DNA from 3 places in the Pseudomonas wenzhouensis genome. Region 3 is predicted to be linked to each of the others. Evidence: predicted binding sites of a transcription regulator. Region 3 holds the regulator's gene; each other region holds the start of a gene.
The links. Region 3 encodes sigma-54, which starts transcription at its own class of promoters, with help from an activator protein. Its sites were predicted from a motif close to ANTGGCATNNANNTTGCTNT; they were not measured.
Positions count from the first base shown of each region.

Region 1 (7,460 bases), 940 kb from region 3:
GTGTTATCGGTGGCGATATCGTCGGCACGCACCAGACCGGAAATACGCACCAGCTCGTCACCGGTATTGAGGGTCATCCACTTTTCGCCGCGCACGGCGAGAATGCCATTGGGCAGCACCTCGGCGACGGTTACGGTGATCGAACCGGTCAGACTGTTGCTCTGCCCGGCCTGGCCGGAACCGCTCGCCGCACGTTCGGCGTCCCAGCTCGCTTCCAGACTCAGATTGGGGTTACCCATGCCCAGGGCGCCAAGACTTCGCAGCGGATTGTCAGGGCTCACCGCCATGCCGAACAGATTGGGGGCACCGAGACTTGCGCTGCTGTCTTTCTGCAGATTGCTGTTGGCGTTCTTGCTGGCCTGGGTGCGCTCATTGAGCGTGATAGTGATGATGTCGCCGACACGAAATGCCTTGCGGTCGTCATACAGGCCGTTCTCGAAGCCTGCCTGATAGATCGAACCATTGTTCTGCGCGGCCGGCAGCGGCGTACGTGGCAATACAGGTGCGTAATAAGGGTCGTCCGGCTTGGCTGTCGGCGCCATGCAGCCGCTACTGAGCAGCAAGCCAGCCAACAGGGGGAAGCACACTAATTGCCGGTTCATAACCACTACCTCGCGGCGTTCACAACAGAGTCAATAAATCAGAGGTTCTGCGTCACGAAGGACAGCATCTGATCAGCGGTGGAAATCACCTTGGAGTTCATTTCGTAAGCGCGCTGGGTGGTGATCATGTTCACCAACTCCTCCACCACGCTGACGTTGGAGTTCTCCAGGGTGTTCTGCAGCGTGGTGCCCAGACCGTTCAGGCCTGGCGCTCCCACCTGCGGCGCACCACTGGAACCGGTCTCGAGGAACAGGTTGTTGCCGATGGCCTCGAGACCTGCCGGGTTGACGAAGTCAGCCAGCTGGATATTGCCGATGATTTGCGGCTGCGGGTTACCTGCAGTGGTGACCGACACGGTGCCGTCCTCACCCACGGTGAAGGTACGTACTTCAGCCGGCAGGACGATGGCAGGCTCCAGGGCGAACCCCTGAGAGGTAACGATCTGACCATCGGAGTTCAGGTGGAAACTGCCATCGCGGGTGTAGGAAACGGTGCCATCCGGCTGCAGAATCTGGAAGAAACCACGGCCATTGACGGCCATGTCCAGCGGCTGCTCGGTGGTTTGCAGACTGCCGGCGGTGAAGATCTTCTGCGTCCCCACCACACGCACACCCGTGCCGAGCTGCAGGCCGGAGGGCAGCTGACTGTCCTGGGTGGACTGACCACCCGGCTGGCGACGGATCTGATACAGCAGATCCTCGAACTCGGCACGGTCGCGCTTGAAGCCGGTGGTCGAGACGTTGGCCAGGTTGTTGGAAATGGTGGTCAGGTTCATGTCCTGAGCGGACAAACCGGTCTTGCTGACCCACAGTGCCGGAAGCATATCGTTTCTCCTCGGGCGCCGGTTTTACGGCGCCGCGTGCTGGTAATTAGCTAATCTGCAAAACCCGCGCCATGGCCGACGAATTGTCTTCAGCCGTGCGCATCATCTTCACCGACAGCTCGAACTGACGGGACAGGGAAAGCATCGCGGTCATCTCTTCCACGGCGTTGACATTGCTCGCCTCGAGAAAACCGGAGGTGACCTGAACAGTGGCATCGGCCGCCACCTCGGGCTGACTTTTGACGCGGATCAGGCCATCAGTGCCCTTCTCCATGCTTTTGGGATCAGGGTTGACCAGCTTGATGCGATCGACTTCGGCGAGCACATTGGGGTCTTCGCCCAGCGCACGGATGCTGATGGTGCCGTCCTGGCCGATCTCCACCTTTTGCTCCGGTGGCACGGCAATCGGCCCGGCATTGCCTATCACCGGCAAACCGTTGCCGGTGCGCAGCACACCCAGCGCGTCGATATTCAGGCTGGCGGTACGCACATAGGCTTCGCTGCCATCGGGCGCCTGCACGGCGATCCAGCCCTTGCCACCGACGGCCACATCCAGATCACGCCCGGTTTCCTGCAGCGAACCCGAACGAAAGTCAGTAGCCGGCCGTTCACTCATGGCGAACACACGCGCCGGAAAGGTTTCACCGAACAGCGGCATGGACCGCGCCTGCTCGAAATCACGACGAAAACCCGAGGTGGAAACGTTCGCCAGGTTGTTGGCATGGGCGCGCAGACCCAGGGTGTTGTTCTGCGCTCCGGTCATGGCGACGTACAGCATCTTGTCCATGGTCATTCTCCGAGTGGGCGACACGCCCTTGGCTCTTTGCAAGCAATTAAGCAAGCCCTGTGCCACATACGAAAAATAACAACAAGATACTGATTTAAAAGAATTTTTATTGACCCGGAAAGGGCATCCGAATCTCTCGACGGCGGGGTTTTGCCGCCCCCGAAACGGCAAAGCGGCAAGCCAGGCTTGCCGCTTTGTCTCTCCAGAGGATCATCAACGCAGGTTGATGATGGTCTGGGTAATGGCGCTTTCGGTTTCGATGGTCTTGGCGTTGGCCTGATAGTTACGCTGGGCGACGATCAGGTTCACCAGTTGATCGGACAGCTCGACGTTGGAATCCTCCAGCGCGCCGGCCTGCAGAGCACCCAGCGTACTGCTACGCGGCGTACCGATCACCGGCTCACCGGACTCGAACGACTGCGCCCAGGCCGTCTTGCCCACCGGAGTCAGACCCTGGACGTTGGCAAAGTTCGCCAGCAGCACCTGCCCCTGCACCTTGGACTGGCCATTGGTGTAACGGGCGAAGATCACGCCGGTGTCATCGATCTCGATACCGGCCAGTTGCCCGGTGGTATAGCCATCCTGACTGACAGCATTGACACCGAAAGACGCCGCATACTGGGTCGAACCGCGCATGTCGAACGTGAAGGACTCGCTGTCAGCGCCGTTGGGCACCAGGGTACCGGGATTCAGAGGGTCTTCCTCAGCAGGGATCCAATCGGTATCCGCCAGCGCAAAGATGCCGTTAGGTGTCAAGGCAGGGATTAAAGGCGCATCAAGGGCCGCGTTGGGAGGCGTGCTCGCCAAAGGCGTGATCGCTGGCGTGGCCAACTGCCCTGATGCATCGTAGTTCACCGCATAACTGAACGGCTGGGTGCTGCTGGGTTCCCGTGGATTGACGCCATCGATCAGCACATGCATGACCCAGCCATTATTGGCCGGTGCTTCGTTCTTGACGAAATACTGAGTCATCACATGGGCATTGCCCTGGGTATCGTAAATGTTGGTCGAAGTAGACCAGTTGAAAGACCGCGAATCGCTAGGGTCAAACGTAGGAGCTGCTGCAGGCCCGGCATTGACCGGACGTACGGCGTTGGAGTTGAGGTTGGTCACCTGAGTGACTGTCGTGGTCGCCCTGGGCTCTTGCTGGCCAGAGCTGACTCGCAGATCAGCCTGAACCGGCAAGATGTTGCCACTTTCATCCGCTGCATAGCCCTGCAGGCGGTAACCGAAATTATTGACCAGGTAGCCGTCGCGATCAGTGCCGAAGTAACCAGCACGGGTATAACCAATCTCTCCGTTGTTGCTGGTCACGAAAAAGCCATTACCGTTGATCGCCAGGTCCAGGGCGTTGTTGGTGTAGTTGATATTGCCCTGGTTGAACAGCTGCGATACGTCCGCCAGCAACACGCCGCTGCCCTGCGCATTCTTGCCGGTACCCAATACGGAGGCCGCATAGACATCGGCGAACTCGGCACGCGACTGCTTGAAGCCGGCAGTCCCGGCGTTGGCAATGTTATTACCGGTAACGTTGAGGTCGCTGGTCGCGGCACGCAGACCACTGAGACCAATATTGAACGACATGGAAGACTCCTTTGCCGGAACGCCCGGCGGCAATAATTACTGGCCGATGACCTGCACTTGGGAAAGCGGAACACTGCCCAGGCCGGCCAGGTTGAGCATCAGCTCATTGCCGCCCAGGGTGACGCTGTCGACGTTGGCCGGCAGCATGGTGTACAGCGCCTTGGTTTCACTGCCGTAGGTCGCCTGCGCCTCGAATTTGTAGGTGCCCGGCGGTGCCACGTTTCCGCTGGAGTCCTTGCCGTCCCAGATGAAGCTGACATTCCCCGCCGCCTGCTCACCCAGATTGACCCGGTTAACCAGTGCACCGGCGTTGTTGTAGACATTGACGTACACGTTGCTACTGCTCACCGGCAGCACGGTGCTGGCCTTGAAGCTCTCGCTGGTGTCGACTACCGCCTTGTCGCTCGGGATGATGACCTTGCGCCCGACCAATGAAGAGGCCTGCAACGCCTGCGAAGACTGGAAGCTGGAAAGCATCGAGCCCATGCTGGTATTGAGCTTCTCGATCCCCTCTACCTGACTGAACTGCGCCAACTGAGCAATGAACTCACCGTTGCCCTGCGGCTCCAGCGGGTTCTGGTTATTCAACTGCGCCACCAGCAGGTTGAGGAACTCGTTCTTGCCAAGCTCCTTTTTCTGAGTGGTTTCCTGCTTGATCTGGTACTGATCGAGTACCGAACTCGTGCCGCTTACTGTGCTCATCCCTCGTCTCCTCGATACGTTACTGACCCAGGGTCAGCACGCGCTGCAGCATCTGTTTGGCGGTATTCATCATTTCCACGTTGGTCTGAAAGGCACGGCTGGCAGAGATCATGTCGGCCATTTCCTCGACCACGTTGACGTTCGGGTAGTAAACGTAGCCATCGCCGTTGGCCATCGGGTGATCCGGCTCATAGCGCGGCATCAGGCTGCTCTGATCCTCGATCACGCCCAGCACCTGAACACCACGCCCGGCCTCGTCCTGCTCGGCGAACAGCGAACCCCGGTCACCACCCTGCGCTTGCTGAAACACGGTGGCGAATACCGGATGACGGGCGCGATAGGTCTGCTCAAGACTCGACGACACGGTCTCGGCATTGGCGATGTTGCTGGAAATGGTATTGAGACGCGTGCTCTGGGCACTCATGCCGGTTCCGGCGATATTGAAAACACTGGCAAGGGACATGGCCTGACTCCTTATTCGCCGCGCAGGGCTGCAGTCAGCCCTTTGAATTTGCTGTTGAGAAAGGTAAAACTGGCCTGGAACTGCACCGCGTTCTCGGCGTAGTTCGACTGCTCGATCTGCAGGTCGACGGTGTTCTGATCCAGCGAGGCATGGAACGGCGTGCGGTAAGGCAGCTCGGCCTCGCCACTGAGTACACCGTCGGCGGCGATATGACGGCTGTCGGTACGGTTCAGCGATACCGGGCCACGCTGCTGACGCGCGCTTTCGGCGGCCAGCACGCTGGCAAAGTCGAGATCACGCGCCTTGTAGTTAGGCGTATCGGCATTGGCGATATTGTTGGCCAGCACCTCGGCGCGCTGGGCGCGGAAACCGAGAGCCTGTTCATGGATACCGAGTGCTCTACCGAAGTTGATGCTCATGCTCTGAACCTTTGCCGCAGGGGCCGTCTGATCACTGTTGCCAGAGATAAAGCAAAGGCTGTGCCATATAAAAAATCACATATAAATCAACTGATTAGTGATTAATCCAGGCAAACAGAAGGGCAAAGCGGCAAGGACTTACCGCCCTCAGGCAAACAAGCGGCAAGGCCAGTCCGGCCAATTGCCGCCTGCAGCGCGCAAGCCCTACCCCTGAACAAGGGCCTGCCTGAAGGCTATTTCTACCGTTGATCACTCGCAGCAGGCGAGACGCGCAAGAAGGCGACGCTACCGGGCAGATGCGGCGAGCAGGCGGTCGATACGCTCGCAATCCTGCTCGCGGCGAACTTCGGCGAACAGCGCCACCGCCTCCGGGTAGGTTCGGGTCAGCATGGCCAGCCATTGCTTCAGGCGCCCCGGCGCATAGCGCGGAGCCAGCTTGCGCCGCGCCTGCTGCCAGAAATCGAGCAACAGAGGCTGCAGCTCTGCCCAGCTCATATCCTCAGGCTCCACGCCCGCCCGGACTGCGGCGACCTGCCGGGCCAAACCGGGACGCGACACCAGCCCACGCCCCAGCATGATGTCATCCACACCACTGATCTCACGGCAGCGACGCCAATCGTCCAGCGTCCACACTTCGCCATTGGCGAACACCGGCACGCTGACGACATCCTGCACCCGCGCCACCCATTCCCAGTGCGCCGGCGGCTTGTAGCCTTCGACCTTGGTGCGCGCGTGCACGACGATCTGGCTCGCCCCACCCTCGGCCAGTGCCCGCGCGCAATCCAGTGCACCCTCCTTGCCTTCGAAGCCCAGGCGCATCTTCGCCGTTACCGGAATCTCGGCCGGCACCGTACGGCGCACTTCACGAACGATGGCATGCAGCAGCTCCGGTTCCTTGAGCAGCACCGCACCACCGCGCGATTTGTTCACCGTCTTGGCCGGGCAGCCGAAGTTGAGATCGATCACCGGCGCGCCGAGCGTGCAGGCAAAAGCAGCGTTGTCGGCCAGGCACCTTGGATCGGAACCCAGGAACTGCACACGCATGGGCGTACCAGCGCGCGTGCGCGAGCCGTTGAACAACTCGGGGGCGAGCTTGTGGTAGGTGGCTGCCGGCAACAATCGCTCGCTGACACGGATGAACTCGGTGACGCACCAATCGATGCCGCCAATACGGGTCAGTACGTCGCGCAGAATATCGTCGACCAGCCCCTCCATGGGCGCCAGGGCGATTTGCATGAGCTTGTCCGGATAAATGGGGCGCACAGTTTAAGGGGTCGCACGCGCCGCGCAAGATCGCCGACACGGCTACAGACGCCAAAATAGAGGCCTGACCATGTGCCGGAGCATACTTGCCAGGCTCAGCCCTGGCGTGCACACCTGCCTGGATCTGACCAACGGCGAACGAAGCTTCACCACGGCCATGTCGCCCGATGGCTATTGCGCCGGTAGCGGATCGGCTGTCACGCAATCGGTGTTATTGCGCCCCGGTGAAACCTGCCATTTTTGCGGTGACGATCGGAGGGCAGCAGGTCTTTCTCGCGCCACTGACCGATTGAGCCGCCTTACAACTGCGAATAAGGCGGCATCAGCGCCTTGCCATAGCCCTCGACGAACTCCGGCGGCATGCGCTTGGGGCGACCACTGGACAGCTCGATACACACGAAGGTGGTTCTGGCACGCAGCAAGGTTGCACCGTCTTCCGGGCGCACCAGTTGAAAACGCCGATCCATCTTCAAACGCTGGTCCGACTCGACGATCCAGGTAGCCATCTGCAGTTGCTGCCCTTCATAGGCACTGGCCAGATAATCGATCTCATGGCGCACTACGGCCATGGCCCGGTCGAGACGGCGATACTCGACCAGATCCAGCCCCAGAAACTGCGAATGACGCCAGGCGCAGCGCTCCAACCAACTGACGTATACGGCGTTGTTGGCATGGCCAAGGCCATCGATGTCCTCGGCGCTCACCTCGATATCGATGACGAACGGGCTGGGCAATTCCCACTGCATGGCTATTTCTCCAGATTTACCGATCATGCTTCAGGCCGGGCCGCCCCGAACATGAGGGCCGTTAGCATAC
Region 1 is NZ_CP072610.1:1,854,007-1,861,466, reverse strand. Features, by position in the region: gene flgH (flagellar basal body L-ring protein FlgH) at 1-602, opposite strand, end outside; gene flgG (flagellar basal-body rod protein FlgG) at 641-1,426, opposite strand; gene J7655_RS08570 (flagellar basal body rod protein FlgF) at 1,473-2,213, opposite strand; gene flgE (flagellar hook protein FlgE) at 2,427-3,797, opposite strand; gene flgD (flagellar hook assembly protein FlgD) at 3,834-4,499, opposite strand; gene flgC (flagellar basal body rod protein FlgC) at 4,519-4,962, opposite strand; gene flgB (flagellar basal body rod protein FlgB) at 4,974-5,381, opposite strand; gene J7655_RS08545 (tRNA dihydrouridine synthase) at 5,667-6,617, opposite strand; gene J7655_RS08540 (acyl-CoA thioesterase) at 6,944-7,390, opposite strand.
Region 1: the regulator sigma-54 is predicted to act here: its motif matches at 2,261-2,280, upstream of J7655_RS08570 (flagellar basal body rod protein FlgF).

Region 2 (7,460 bases), 570 kb from region 3:
CATCCACGCGCCAAGCGCAAAGGCGGTTCCGAATGAGCATTGAACTGATCACCTTCGACCTCGACGACACGCTCTGGGACGTCGCCCCGGTGATGCAGGACGCCGAGGCGGCCCTGCGCAACTGGCTGGCGCTGCACGCGCCGCGTCTGGGTGCGGTACCGGTCGAACACCTGTGGGCCGTGCGCAGTCGCTTGCTGAGTGCCGAACCGATGCTCAAGCATCGCTTGAGCGAGCTGCGTCGACGCATTCTGTTTCACGCCCTGGAAGATGCCGGCTACCCACACGGCGAGGCGCAGACGCTGGCCGAAGCAGGGTTTCAAGTGTTTCTCAGCGCGCGCCATCAGGTCGAGCTGTTCACCGAGGTGCACCCGACGCTGGAAGCCCTGGCCGAGCGCTTCATGCTCGGCGTAATCACCAACGGCAATGCCGATGTACGCCGCCTGGGCCTGTCGGAATACTTCCGCTTTGCCCTGTGCGCCGAGGAGTTGGGCATCGGCAAACCCGACCCGAAACCCTTCCGTGAAGCACTCAGCCGCGCCGGCGGCGTAGCCGCCGAGCGTGCCGTGCATATCGGCGACCATCCCAGCGATGACATTGCCGGCGCCCAGGCGGCCGGCATGCGGGCGGTCTGGTTCAATCCGCAAGGACGCAGCTGGGAAGGCGAGACGGCCCCGGATGCGCAGATCGCCAGCCTGGCCGAGCTGCCAGTGCTGCTCGACAGCTGGTCGTAGAAGCCTCGGGGCGGAAACAGCATTTCTCTGTCGCCTGGAATCTCCCACCATTCAGCGCAGGAGATGCCGCGGATTTCATCCGGGCTACGGCCTGGATAGCGGGCTGCGCCAGTGCCGGTTCTTGTGTAGGAGCCCGCTTGCGGGCGATCCACTCAGCGCAGCGCTGATCGCCCGCAAGCGGGCTCCTACAAGATTGCCGACGTGCCGGTTGATCTGCGCCGCTCCGGGTTGCCGCCAGGGATGGCGGGCACAAAAAACCCGCCACTGGGGCGGGTTCCTTGCAGCGAGTCGTCCTCAGATGGGGCGGCTGCCGTATTTGCTGTCGGGCTTCTTGGGCGGGTCGGCGACCACGTTGGGCTCCACCTCCTGCACCTTGCCGCCACGGGCGAGGAACTCTTCCATGGCGCGGGCCAGGGCGTCGCGCTCCTTCTGCTTGGCTTCGATGCTCGGCAGCTCGTCGACCTCGACAGCCTTGGCCTTGCTCTTCTTGCTGCTGGCTACGACCTCGCCGTCGCCTTCATCGTCGCCACTGTCGCCGTCATCGGCAGCAGCCAGTTCCTCACCGTCGTCCTCGTCGGCCGCTTCCAGATCATCTTGTTCCAGGTCTTCGTCGCTCATGTTCAACCTCATGACTTGCGAAAAGCAGGTTAGTTATAGCCCAGTCGCGCAGTGAACACCGCACCACCGGAAAAATTCAAATAGCCTCGCCCTGCAGGGTCGCCACCACTCGCCGAGCACCGCCATGATCGCGATGCTCGCCCAGGTAAATACCCTGCCAGGTGCCCAGCGCCAGCCGTCCCTGCTGTATCGGCAGCTGCAGCTGAACGCCCAGCAGACTGCCCTTGAAGTGCGCCGGCAAATCGTCCGGCCCTTCGTCATCGTGCTCGTAGCCTGCCTCACCCTGCGGCACCAGACGGTTGAAGAAGCGTTCGAAATCCCGGCGCACTGCAGGGTCGGCGTTCTCGTTGACCGTCAGCGATGCCGAGGTGTGCTGCAGCCACAGGTGCAGCAGACCGACACGCACCTGCGCCAGTTCCGGCAATGCGCCCAGCACCTCTTCGGTCACCAGATGAAAACCGCGCTCACGCGGACGCAGACTGATGATGCGTTGCTGCCACATGCCGCTCTCACTCTCGATGGCTCCAGCGCGCGCATTCTAGCGTGCTGCCAGAAAAAACAAAGGGCGCCTAAAGGCGCCCTTGTCATTCCCGGCGAAACTCACTTCTTGCCGGTGAACTCCGGGTAGGCTTCCATGCCGCATTCGGCGATGTCCACACCCTCGTATTCCTCTTCTTCGCTGACGCGCAGGCCGATCACCGCCTTGATGATGCTCCACACGATCAGGCTGGCGATGAACACCCAGGCGAAGATGCTGACGATACCCAGCAGCTGAGCGCCCAGCGACGCGTCTTCGTTGGTCAGGCAGACGGCCAGGATGCCCCAGATGCCGACCACGCCATGCACGGAGATGGCACCCACCGGGTCGTCGATCTTCACCTTGTCCAGACCGAGGATGGAGAACACCACCAGCGCACCACCCACGCCACCGATCAGGGTGGCCTGCAGGGCGCTCGGGGTCAGCGGCTCGGCAGTGATGGCCACCAGGCCAGCCAGCGCACCGTTCAGCGCCATGGTCAGGTCAGCCTTGCCGAACAGCAGGCGGGCCACGATCAACGCGACGATCAGACCACCGGCTGCAGCCATGTTGGTGTTGGTGAACACCTGGGCCACGGCGTTGGCGTCTTCGATGGTGCTCATCTTCAGCTGCGAACCACCGTTGAAACCGAACCAGCCCATCCACAGGATGAAGGTACCGAGCGTGGCCAGCGGCAGATTGGCACCCGGAATGGCGTTGACCTGGCCATTCGGGCCGTATTTGCCCTTACGCGCACCCAGTAACAGCACACCAGCCAGAGCGGCGGAAGCACCGGCCATGTGCACCACACCGGAACCGGCATAGTCGAGGTAACCTGCAGCATCGAGGAAGCCACCGCCCCACTTCCAGAAACCCTGGATCGGGTAGATGAAGCCAGTCATGACCACGGCGAAAGCCAGGAAAGCCCACAGCTTCATGCGCTCAGCGACAGCGCCGGAAACGATCGACATGCAGGTCGCGGCAAACACGATCTGGAAGAAGAAGTCCGAACGGGCCGAGTAGTAGGGTGCATCCTCGCCACCAGCCAGAACGGCCTCAGCGGTGTTCTCGTCACCGATCAGGAAACCCAGGCTAGGGAAGATGCCGCCTTCCGGGCTGGAGTACATGATGTAGTAACCGACCAGCAGGTACATCACGCTGGCGGTGGCATAAAGCGCCACGTTCTTGGTCAGGATCTCGGTGGTGTTCTTGGCACGCACCAGGCCGGATTCGAGCATGGCAAAACCCGCTGCCATCCACATTACCAGGGCACCACAGATCAGAAAGTAGAAGGTATCGAAGCCGTACTGCAATGCAGTCAATGCTGTGTTATCCATTTTTCACCTCTTGCCGGCGCTTTTGTTGTGCGCTGTTCGGTAGAAACGTCCAGGTTGGCGCCGGACGCGTTCCGCATGCTTTACAGGTCGTTGCCACGCTCGTTCTGGATCACCGGAACCCCTGCCGCCGCAAGGCGACCAGGCATTCCCATCACTAGGCGAGCGCGAGACCCGAAGAGGATCTGGCACAGCAGAGCGGCGAGGGCATCGCCTGCTCCGGCATTGGCCCTCGAAAACGGCGTGTGAGCAGAATTCGAGGACAAAAGGGCTCCTAGCCCTGCGAAAGTTCGCAGAGTCATGGGTTTACTCCTGGGGCGTGGGGTTCGGAGGCTTGTTAGATCGCGTCGGTATCGGTTTCGCCGGTACGAATACGGATCGCCTGTTCCAGGTTGACTACGAAAATCTTGCCGTCACCGATCTTGCCGGTGTTGGCAGCCTTGGTGATGGCCTCGATCACACGATCGAGCTGATCGTCAGCGATGGCCACGTCGATCTTCACCTTGGGCAGAAAATCGACCACATACTCGGCTCCGCGATACAGCTCGGTATGGCCTTTCTGACGGCCGAAGCCCTTGACCTCGGTGACGGTAATGCCCTGCACGCCGATCTCCGACAGTGACTCGCGCACGTCGTCCAGCTTGAACGGCTTGATGATGGCAGTGACTAGTTTCATGAAACTTTCTCCCGTGAAAGGTGGACATGCCCCAGGAATTGCGAACCCGGGCCAAGTCTAAGCGCAGTGTCTGGCTTTTGTAATGCACCGACCGCTCCAGCCTGGCGTGATCGATACCCACTAACCGCCCCGACGAAACACTCCCCGCTTCGCCTGCCGCACCGGAACTGCATCGGTGCATGCGTCGCTGGGGTCTAAGCAGAAAGCTTGCCAGCTCACGCAAAAGCGCCATCTATCAAGCCTTTACCTGTTTCGGGCGGCATTGCCCGGCCCTTCACACCGGACGCGCCGCACACATTTGGTGCGGAGACACATCACGCAATGCTCAAAAATCGTGCAGACCACGCCTGAACATCCCGCTGACAGCTGCGTGCTACACTGCCGACCGTTTGTTTACGGAACCTGATCATGCTGCCGCCAAAAGCCCTGCTCGACACCCTCAGCACTCACGCCTCGCGCCTGTTCAGTGGCGACAGCCCGCTGCCGCGTGCCGAACTGGAGGCGCAGTTCAAGGCGCTGTTGCAGAGCGGCTTCAGCAAGCTCGATCTGGTCAGCCGTGACGAGTTCGACAGCCAGATGGTGGTGCTGGCCCGCACCCGTGCCCGCCTCGAGGCACTGGAGGCCAAGGTCGTCGAGCTGGAAAACAAGCTGAACCCGCCCGCCGATTGAGTCCGGCGGGGCAGTTACAGATCAAGGAGCGATCATGTCCCTGGCCATCGTCCACAGCCGCGCCCAGGTCGGCGTCGAAGCCCCGGCCGTCACCGTCGAAGCGCACCTGGCCAACGGCCTGCCGTCCCTGACCCTGGTGGGCCTGCCGGAAACGGCGGTCAAGGAGAGCAAGGATCGTGTACGCAGTGCGATCCTCAATGCCGCGTTCGAATTTCCGAGCAAGCGCATCACCCTGAATCTGGCACCTGCCGATCTGCCGAAAGACGGCGGACGCTTCGATCTGGCCATCGCCCTGGGTATTCTCGCCGCCAGCGGCCAGGTGCCGGCGCAGTCACTGGATGAATACGAATGCCTGGGCGAATTGGCGCTGTCCGGCGCGGTACGCCCGGTGCAGGGCGTATTGCCCGCCGCTCTGGCCGCACGGGCCGCCGGACGCACCCTGATGGTGCCGCACGCCAATGCCGAAGAAGCCAGCCTGGCCTCAGGGCTGAAGGTCATCGCCGTCGAGCATCTGTTGCAGATCGCCGCGCACCTCAACGGCAGCGCACCGCTCGACGCTTATCTTGCACAGGGGCTGCTCAGACAGAGCCGCCCCTACCCGGATCTGGCCGAAGTCCAGGGCCAGTCGGCCGCCAAACGCGCCTTGCTGGTGGCGGCTGCCGGCTCACACAACCTGCTGCTCAGCGGCCCGCCCGGTACCGGCAAGACGCTGCTGGCCAGCCGCCTGCCCGGCCTGCTGCCGCCGCTGGACGAAAGCGAGGCGCTGCAGGTTGCGGCGATTCATTCGGTGGCCAGCCACGCGCCTCTGCAGCACTGGCCGCAACGCCCCTTTCGCACCCCGCACCATAGCGCCTCGGGGCCGGCACTGGTCGGCGGCGGCAGCCGCCCGCAACCAGGTGAAATCACCCTGGCCCATATGGGCGTGCTGTTTCTCGACGAGTTGCCGGAGTTCGACCGCAAGGTGCTGGAAGTGCTGCGCGAACCGCTGGAAAGCGGTCATATCGTGATTGCCCGGGCACGCGACAAGGTGCGTTTCCCGGCGCGTTTTCAGTTGGTGGCGGCGATGAATCCCTGCCCGTGTGGCTACCTGGGTGACCCAAGCAACCGCTGTCGCTGCACCCCGGAGCAGATCCAGCGCTACCGCGCCAAGCTGTCGGGGCCACTGCTCGACCGCATCGACCTGCACCTGACGGTAGCCCGCGAAACAACGGCCCTCAATGCTGCACCGCAGGATGGCGAAAGCACCGCTCAGGCCGCCGCCAAGGTCGCACAGGCCCGCGCCCGGCAACTGCAGCGCCAGGGCGTGGCCAACGCCTTTCTCGACTTGCCCGGCCTGCGCCAGCATTGCGCCCTGGGCGATGCCGACCGGCAGTGGCTGGAGGGCGCCTGCGAACGCCTGGGTCTGTCCCTGCGCGCGGCCCATCGCGTGCTCAAGGTCGCGCGAACCCTGGCCGACCTGGCAGAGGAACAGCACATCAGCCGTGCCCACCTGGCCGAAGCGCTGCAGTATCGCCCCGCAGCAGGGTGACTCAACGGAAGCGCTCGACCTCCTGACGCAGTTGCGAGGCCAGATGGTCCAGCTCGCGCGCAGTGTCGCCCAGGTTGGCCACCACTTGCCGCTGCTCACCATTGGCCTGGGCAATGCTCTGCAGGTTGGCGCTGAGCACGGTCGCGGTACTGCTCTGCTCGCTGGTGGCGGTGGTGATGGCGGCGAATTGCTCACCAGCAGCATCGCTCTGCTCGCTGATCTGCGCCAGCGCTGACGCCACCTTGGCGTTGCGCTCCAGGCCGTCCTGCATGAGCTGCCGGCCCTGCTCCATAGTGGCGATGGCACTGCCCGTCTCGCTCTGGATGCTGCCGATCATCGCCGAGATCTCGTTGGTCGCCTCACGGGTGCGTCCGGCCAGGTTGCGCACCTCATCGGCGACCACGGCAAAACCACGGCCCTGCTCGCCTGCACGCGCAGCTTCGATGGCGGCGTTGAGCGCCAGCAGATTGGTCTGGTCGGCAATCGCGGTAATCACGCTGACGATGCCGCCGATCTCCTGGGAGCGCTGACCGAGGCCGTTGATCACCGTGGAGGTCTGCTCAAGGGCTTCGGCAATCTGCACCAGTGCCTCGGAGGCCTGATCCATCGAGGTACGGCCAATGCGCGTCTGCTGGGCATTGGCACTGGCCAGGCGCTCGGTGTTGCGCATGTTGTCGGCGATGTTCTGTGACGTGGCGCTGAACTCCTCCACCGCGCCGGCCATGCTGCTGATCTCGCCAGATTGCTGATCAATACCCTGATAGGCATCGTGCGACAGCGTGGACAGCGCCTGCGAGCGCGCACTGACATCCCGGGCGGCGCTGCGAATACCCGCCACCATAGCCGCCAGTGCCTCGCCCATGTGGTTGAAGCTGCGCGCCAGTTCGCCAATCTCGTCATCACTGGATTGCGCCATGCGCGCACCGAGGTCGCCGGCCCCCAGCGCCTGCGCCTGCCTGACCAGATCACCCAGCGGCTTGAGCTTGCGCCGCAGCAGCCAGACCACGGCGATCACCGCCAGCAACAGGGTAATCGCGCTGCCCATGGCCAACTGAGTACCGACACGCCAGGTCACTGCCTGGATTTCCTCGCGCGGCATGCTTGCCAGCACCGTCCAGGGGCCACCGGCGAAGGGCATGGCGACGCTGTAGAACGTCTGCCCGGCATCCGTCCAGAAGCCGCCCTCACCGGGACGGGCAATCCGCTCACTCAGGGCTGCCGGCAGTGTCTCCAGAGCGCCCGTGCCAGCGGGCTTGACCAGCCACTTGCCGTGCTCGTCGAGCACCGCCAGTGAACCTGTATTGCCAATGCGGAATGCGCTCAGTTTGTTCAATTGCAGCGTCTGCGCATCGGTGTAGTCGAAGCCGACGAACAGCACGGCGATGAC
Region 2 is NZ_CP072610.1:339,095-346,554, reverse strand. Features, by position in the region: gene xerC (tyrosine recombinase XerC) at 1-36, shown strand, start outside; gene J7655_RS01630 (HAD family hydrolase) at 33-731, shown strand; gene sutA (transcriptional regulator SutA) at 1,026-1,349, opposite strand; gene J7655_RS01620 (secondary thiamine-phosphate synthase enzyme YjbQ) at 1,426-1,851, opposite strand; gene J7655_RS01615 (ammonium transporter) at 1,950-3,203, opposite strand; gene glnK (P-II family nitrogen regulator) at 3,538-3,876, opposite strand; gene J7655_RS01605 (accessory factor UbiK family protein) at 4,285-4,545, shown strand; gene J7655_RS01600 (YifB family Mg chelatase-like AAA ATPase) at 4,580-6,073, shown strand; gene J7655_RS20880 (methyl-accepting chemotaxis protein) at 6,075-6,797, opposite strand; partial or broken gene J7655_RS20875 (Cache 3/Cache 2 fusion domain-containing protein) at 6,930-7,460, opposite strand, start outside.
Region 2: the regulator sigma-54 is predicted to act here: its motif matches at 4,072-4,091, upstream of glnK (P-II family nitrogen regulator).

Region 3 (7,460 bases):
CGCCAGCGACATCACGCCAACCGCGAACAGCTGCTTGATCAGCAGTTGCAAAGGCTTGCCGGCACGACTGCGACCGAGCAGCGCTCCGCCCAGGAACAGTACCGAACGCCCCAGCGTCGCGACCACATCGATACCCGCACGACCGAACAGCCGCAGCCGTTCGAGCGGTGAAATTCTGCGCATCACCCTCTCCCCAACAGATCTTCGCGGTAGTCCGGCGCTGGAAAATGAAAGGGCACCGGACCATCCGGCGTACCCTTCATGAACTGACGGATACGCGGATTATCCGACTCCATCAGCTCGGCCGGCGTGCCATGCCCCAGTACCTGCGCATCACCGACCACGTAAATGTAGTCAGCGATGCTGGCGGTTTCAGCCAGGTCATGAGAGACCACCACACTGGTGATCCCCAACGCATCGTTGAGCAGACGGATCAGGCGCACCAGAACGCCCATAGCGATGGGATCCTGCCCTACGAACGGCTCGTCATACAGCAGGATCTGCGGATCCATCGCGATGGCGCGGGCCAACGCGACACGACGCTTCATACCCCCGGAAAGCTCGTCCGGCATCAGTTCCAGCGCCCCACGCAGACCAACGGCCTGCAATTTCATCAGGACGATGTCGCGAATCATTTCTTCGGGGAGTTTGGTGTGCACACGCAGCGGGAACGCCACGTTCTCGAACACGTCGAGGTCGGTGAACAGCGCACCGCTCTGAAACAGCACGCCCATCTGCTTGCGCATGTCGAACAGCTCATCACGCGATAGCTTAGGCAGGCTGACACCGCCGACGCGAACATCGCCAGCAGAGGGCCGCAACTCGGCAGCGATCAGGCGCAACAAGGTGGTCTTGCCGCAGCCGGACGGCCCCATGATGCCGGTGACCTTGCCGCGCGGGATGCGGATGTCGACCTTGTCGAAAATCGACCGCGCGCCACGCTGAAAGCTCACGCCCTGCAACTCGATCGCGTACTCGTGCTCGGCGCTCATCTGAACTCCTTGAAAATCAGGCCTTCCTTGCAGACGCTGCCTCCAGAAGCAAGGACACGCGCCAGCCAGAGGGGCCAAAATGGCCGCGAACTATAGCACTGGCCGGACACGCCACCCAATAGCGCCAGGGCGCAACGTTCAGACTTGCGACAGTTTCGACAGTACCCGGACGAGTCAAAGGTGAGCACTGCAAGCATTTCCCGTTATAATCGTCGCCTTTTTCGCCCTCCAGACTGACCCAGCATGAACCAGACCCGCGACCTGATCGACTCTGCACAACGCACCATTCGCCTCGAAATCGAAGCCGTGCAGGAGCTGCTGCCACGCATCGACGCCGACTTCGTCAAAGCCTGCGAGCTGATTTTGAACTGCAAGGGCCGCGTCGTCGTGGTCGGCATGGGCAAGTCCGGGCATATCGGCAACAAGATCGCCGCGACCCTGGCCAGCACCGGCACCACCTCGTTCTTCGTTCATCCGGCCGAAGCCAGCCATGGCGACATGGGCATGATCACCAAGGACGACATCGTCCTGGCCCTGTCCAACTCCGGCAGCACCGCCGAGATCATCACCCTGCTGCCGCTGATCAAACGCCTCGGTATCCGCCTGATCAGCATGACCGGTAATCCGGATTCACCGCTGGCCAAGGCCGCCGAGGTCAATCTCGATGCTCGCGTCCCGCAGGAAGCCTGCCCGCTCAACCTGGCACCGACCTCCTCGACCACGGCCAGCCTGGTACTTGGCGACGCCCTGGCCATTGCCCTGCTCGAAGCGCGCGGTTTCACTGCCGAAGACTTTGCTTTCTCTCACCCGGGCGGCGCCCTTGGCCGACGCCTGCTGCTCAAGGTGGAGAACGTGATGCATGCCGGCGACGCCCTGCCACGCGTACATCGTGGTACCAGCCTGCGCGACGCCCTGCTGGAAATGACCCAGAAAGGCCTGGGCATGACCGTGGTACTGGAGACGGATGGCCGCCTGGCCGGTATCTTCACTGACGGCGATCTGCGTCGCACCCTGGACAGGGGCATCGACGCACGCCAGGCCCTGATCGATGAAGTCATGACCCCTCATGGCAAGACCGCCCGCGCGGAAATGCTCGCCGCCGAAGCCCTGAAAATCATGGAAGACAACAAGATCAACGCACTGGTGGTGGTCGACGACCTGGACAACCCGGTCGGCGCCCTCAATATGCATGACCTGCTGCGCGCCGGAGTAATGTGATGAACGACCTGCTGCAACGTGCCCGCGCCGTGAAACTGGCGATTTTCGACATCGATGGCGTACTTACCGATGGTCGCCTGTACTTTCTCGAAGACGGCAGCGAATTCAAAACCTTCAACACCCTCGATGGCCACGGCATCAAGATGTTGATCGCCTCGGGCGTGCGCACCGCCATCATCAGCGGGCGCAAGACCCCGGTGGTGGAGCGTCGCGCCAACAACCTGGGCATCCAGCATCTGTTTCAGGGCCGCGAGGACAAACTCGTGGTTCTCGACGGCCTGCTCGCCGAACTCGGCCTAAGCTATACAGAGGTTGCCTACCTTGGCGATGATCTGCCGGATCTTCCGGTGATTCGCCGGGTCGGATTGGGCATGGCCGTGGCCAGCGCCGACAGCTTCGTGCGTCAGCACGCCCATGGCGTCACCCAGGCTCGCGGCGGCGACGGCGCGGCACGGGAGTTCTGCGAACTGATCATGCGCGCCCAGGGCACACTGGATGCGGCCCAAGCCGCCTACCTGTAGAGAACAGCATGCCGCGTAAAATCACCAACACCCTGATCCTTGCTCTGATTGCCGTCGTGGTGGCCGCTCTCGGTTACTGGAATCTGGCCCCGGATACCGACCGCCAGGCGCGCCAGAACGCCAATGACAACGTCGTCGACTTTTACGTCGTGGGCGCACGCACCGTGCAGTTTCAGGATGACGGCGCCCTGCATTACCGCATGACGGCGGACAAGCTCGAACACGTCAAGAGCACCGACATCACGCTGGTCGAAAAGCCCAAGCTGGATCTCTATCGCGGCAGCGAACTGCCCTGGAATGTCACCAGCCAGCGTGCCGAAGTCTCGCCTGGCGGCGTCGAGGTAGAACTGATCGATGATGTGCGCATCGCCCGTACCGATGCCAAGAACCGCCCGACCATCATCACCAGCAACCGCATGACCGTAATTCCTGACAAGGAATATGCGCAGACCGAGCAAGCCGTTAGAATCGTCGCGGCCAACGGGGTGACCACGGCACAAGGAATGAAAGCGTACTTGAATGACGGCCGGATGATCCTGCCGTCCAACGTAAGAGGCCAGCATGAGGTTCGTTAATACCCTCCCCCTTATTCTCGCCCTCGGTGCCGCATTGGGAAGCGCGGCGGCCTGGGCACTGCCATCGGATCGCGATCAGCCGATTCGCATCCAGGCCGACAGCGCCGAACTGGATGACCGTCAAGGTGTCGCGGTTTACCGTGGCGACGTGATCATCACCCAGGGCACGCTGAAGATCACGGGTGACACCGTGACCATCACGCAGACCGCCAGTGGCGATATCGACGTATTCACTGCGGTGGGCAATCTGGCTTATTACGAGCAGAAACCAGCCGTGGACAAGGACATCGTCAAGGCTTACGGCAAGACGATCCAGTATTTTGCCAGCAACGAGCGCATCGTACTGATCGACCAGGCCAAGGTGATTCAGGAAGGCAATACCTTTGAAGGCGAGAAGATCGTCTACGACACCCGCCGCCAGATCGTCAATGCCGGCCGTGCCACGGGTGGCAATGTCAGCATGCCGCGCCCACGCATCGACATGGTTATCCAACCGAAGAACAAACCTGCGGATCAACAGCAGTAATGGCCATTCTCAAAGCCCAACACCTGGCGAAAAGCTACAAAAGCCGCCAGGTCGTGCGTGATGTCAGCCTGAGCATCGAAAGCGGCCAGATCGTCGGCCTGCTCGGCCCCAATGGCGCCGGCAAGACCACCTGCTTCTACATGATCGTCGGCCTGGTACGCGCCGATCAGGGGCGCGTGCTGATCGACGACCTGGATGTCAGCCACCAGCCCATGCATGGGCGGGCGCGCGCAGGTATCGGCTACCTGCCGCAGGAGGCTTCGATCTTCCGCAAGCTGTCAGTGGCCGACAACATCATGGCCATCCTCGAAACGCGCAAGGATCTGGATCGTGCTGGGCGCCAGGCGGAGCTGGAAAACCTGCTGCAGGAATTTCACATCCACCATATCGCTGGCAATCTGGGCATGAGCCTGTCCGGTGGTGAACGGCGCCGCGTGGAAATCGCCCGCGCGCTGGCGACCAACCCCAAGTTCATCCTGCTCGACGAACCCTTTGCCGGTGTCGACCCGATTTCGGTAGGCGATATCAAGCAGATCATCCATCACCTCAAGACCAAGGGCATTGGCATCCTGATCACCGATCACAACGTGCGCGAAACCCTGGACATCTGCGAAACCGCCTACATCGTCAACGACGGACAGCTGATCGCCGAAGGTGACGCCGAGGCCATCCTCGCCAACCAGACGGTCAAAGAGGTGTATCTGGGTCACGAGTTCCGCCTGTAGCGGATAACAGCGCGCGCTGCTGATGTTTGAAACAGCCTGCAAGTCGCCGTTGTTTCGCTACAGAAATATTGCAACCCCTAGGCAAGAACGAGAAGTTCAGGCATATAATTTGCTTCCTGGCGGCGCTTCGGCGCCCTGATGTGGAAGGCGTAACTCGCCAGTAAATTAAGGTCTGCAATGAAACCATCGCTAGTCCTCAAGATGGGCCAGCAGCTGACGATGACCCCGCAGCTGCAACAGGCTATCCGCCTCCTCCAATTGTCGACCCTGGACCTGCAACAGGAAATCCAGGAGGCACTGGAATCCAATCCCATGCTCGAGCGCCAGGAAGATGGCGACGACTTCGACAACAGTGACCCCATGGCTGATGGCGCCGAAAGCGCCACCCCAGCTCCGAGCAAGGAAGAGAGCTACCAGGAAACCGCCCCGACGGTGGATAACCTGGAAGAAGGCGAATGGGGTGAACGCATCCCCAACGAGCTGCCGGTCGATACCGCCTGGGAAGACATCTACCAGACCAGCGCCAGCAGCCTGCCCAGCAGCGACGATGACGAGTGGGACTTCACCACCCGCACCTCAAGTGGCGAAAGCCTGCACAGTCACCTGCTCTGGCAACTGAACCTGGCCCCCATGTCGGACAAGGATCGGCTGATTGCCGCTACCCTGATCGACTGCATCAACAATGACGGCTACCTTGAGGAAACCCTCGAGGAAGTGACCGAGTCCTTCGACCCGGAGCTGGATGTCGAACTGGACGAAGTGGAAGTGGTACTGCACCGCATCCAGCAGTTCGAACCTGCCGGTATCGGCGCCCGCGACCTGCGCGAGTGCCTGCTGCTGCAACTGCGCCAACTGCCCAGCAACACCCCCTGGCTCAACGAAACCCAGCGCGTGGTGAGCGATTACCTGGAGCTGCTCGGCAGCCGTGACTACGCCCAACTGATGCGCCGCAGCAAGCTCAAGGAAGACGAGCTGCGTCAGGTCATCGACCTGATCCAGCGCCTGAACCCGCGTCCGGGTTCGCAGATCGAATCCAGCGAACCGGAATACGTGGTACCCGACGTGATCGTGCGCAAGCACAATGACCGCTGGCTGGTGGAACTGAACCAGGAAGCCATGCCGCGCCTGCGCGTCAACCCACAGTACGCAGGGTTCGTCAAACGTGCCGACTCCAGCGCCGACAATACCTTCATGCGTAATCAGCTGCAGGAGGCGCGCTGGTTCATCAAGAGCCTGCAAAGCCGCAACGAAACCCTGATGAAGGTCGCCACGCAGATCGTCGAGCATCAGCGCGGCTTTCTCGACTACGGCGACGAGGCCATGAAGCCGCTGGTGCTGCATGACATCGCCGAAGCGGTAGGCATGCACGAGTCGACCATCTCGCGCGTCACCACGCAGAAATTCATGCACACCCCGCGTGGTATTTACGAGCTGAAATATTTCTTCTCCAGCCACGTCAGCACCTCCGAAGGCGGCGAATGCTCGTCTACCGCGATCCGCGCCATCATCAAAAAACTGGTTGCCGCGGAAAACGCGAAAAAGCCATTGAGTGACAGCAAGATCGCTGGTTTACTGGAGGCACAAGGCATCCAGGTCGCACGCCGGACAGTAGCCAAGTACCGTGAATCTCTCGGTATTGCGCCCTCCAGCGAACGCAAACGCCTGATGTGAGCAAGATCGACTGATCGCCCCGGCGAACAGGCCACAGTGTTCCGGTGGTGGGTCTGACCCAGACCCATCTCTTACACAAGGCAACAAGGAGAAAGCGGTATGCAAGTCAACATCAGTGGACATCAGCTGGATGTGACCGACGCCCTGCGTGACTACATCGGCGAGAAACTCGGCCGACTGGAACGCCACTTCGACAAGATCACCAACGTTCAGGTGATAATGGAGGTCGAAAAACTCAAGCAGAAGATCGAAGCCACCCTGCATATTGCCGGTGGTGAAGTCGTCGCCAATGCCGAACATCAGGACATGTACGCAGCCATCGACCTGCTGGCCGATAAACTCGACCGTCAACTCATCAAGCACAAGGAAAAGCAGCTCGAACGCCTGCAAGGCGCCACGGCCCGCTGACATTCCCCATCCATGATCCGACTTGAAAACATCCTGACCCCCGGCCGTTCCCTGGTGAACGTGCCGGGTGGCAGCAAGAAACGCGTACTCGAACAGATTGCCAACCTGGTTGCCCGCGACCTGCCCGACCTGGATACCCAGGATATCTTCGAAAGCCTCATCGCCCGCGAGAAGCTCGGTTCCACCGGCTTCGGCAACGGCATCGCCATTCCGCATTGCCGCCTGGCTGGCTGCAGTGCACCCATCAGCGCTGTCCTGCATCTGGATGCTGCCGTCGACTTCGATGCCATTGACGGTGCGCCAGTGGATCTGCTGTTCGTCCTGCTGGTGCCGGAAGCGGCAACCGATGCGCACCTCGAGTTGCTGCGGCAGATCGCCAGCATGCTCGATCGCCAAGATGTGCGCGAACGTCTACGTCAGGCCAGCAGCGGCGAAGAGCTTTATCAGGTCGTCGTAGACATTCAGAACGGTCACTGAACATGCGCCTGATCATCGTCAGCGGCCGCTCCGGCTCGGGCAAGAGCACCGCCCTCGATGTACTCGAAGACAACGGTTTCTACTGCATCGATAACCTGCCAGCCGGCTTGCTGCCGGATCTGGCCGGGCGTTTCCTGCCGCACAGCGACATGCTGTTGCCGCAGGTGGCCGTTTCCATCGATGCGCGCAACCTGCTGAGCCAGCTCAAGCGCTTTCCGGAATTGCTCGAAGAAGTGCGTACACGCAACATTCGCTGCGATGTGCTCTACCTCGACGCCGAAGACGAAACCCTGCTCAAGCGTTTTTCCGAAACACGCAGACGCCATCCGCTGACCAACGACAATCGC
Region 3 is NZ_CP072610.1:912,819-920,278, reverse strand. Features, by position in the region: gene mlaE (lipid asymmetry maintenance ABC transporter permease subunit MlaE) at 1-183, opposite strand, end outside; gene J7655_RS04135 (ATP-binding cassette domain-containing protein) at 183-992, opposite strand; gene J7655_RS04130 (KpsF/GutQ family sugar-phosphate isomerase) at 1,236-2,210, shown strand; gene J7655_RS04125 (KdsC family phosphatase) at 2,210-2,731, shown strand; gene lptC (LPS export ABC transporter periplasmic protein LptC) at 2,740-3,306, shown strand; gene lptA (lipopolysaccharide transport periplasmic protein LptA) at 3,293-3,832, shown strand; gene lptB (LPS export ABC transporter ATP-binding protein) at 3,832-4,557, shown strand; gene J7655_RS04105 (RNA polymerase factor sigma-54) at 4,735-6,228, shown strand; gene hpf (ribosome hibernation-promoting factor, HPF/YfiA family) at 6,328-6,636, shown strand; gene ptsN (PTS IIA-like nitrogen regulatory protein PtsN) at 6,649-7,113, shown strand; gene rapZ (RNase adapter RapZ) at 7,116-7,460, shown strand, end outside.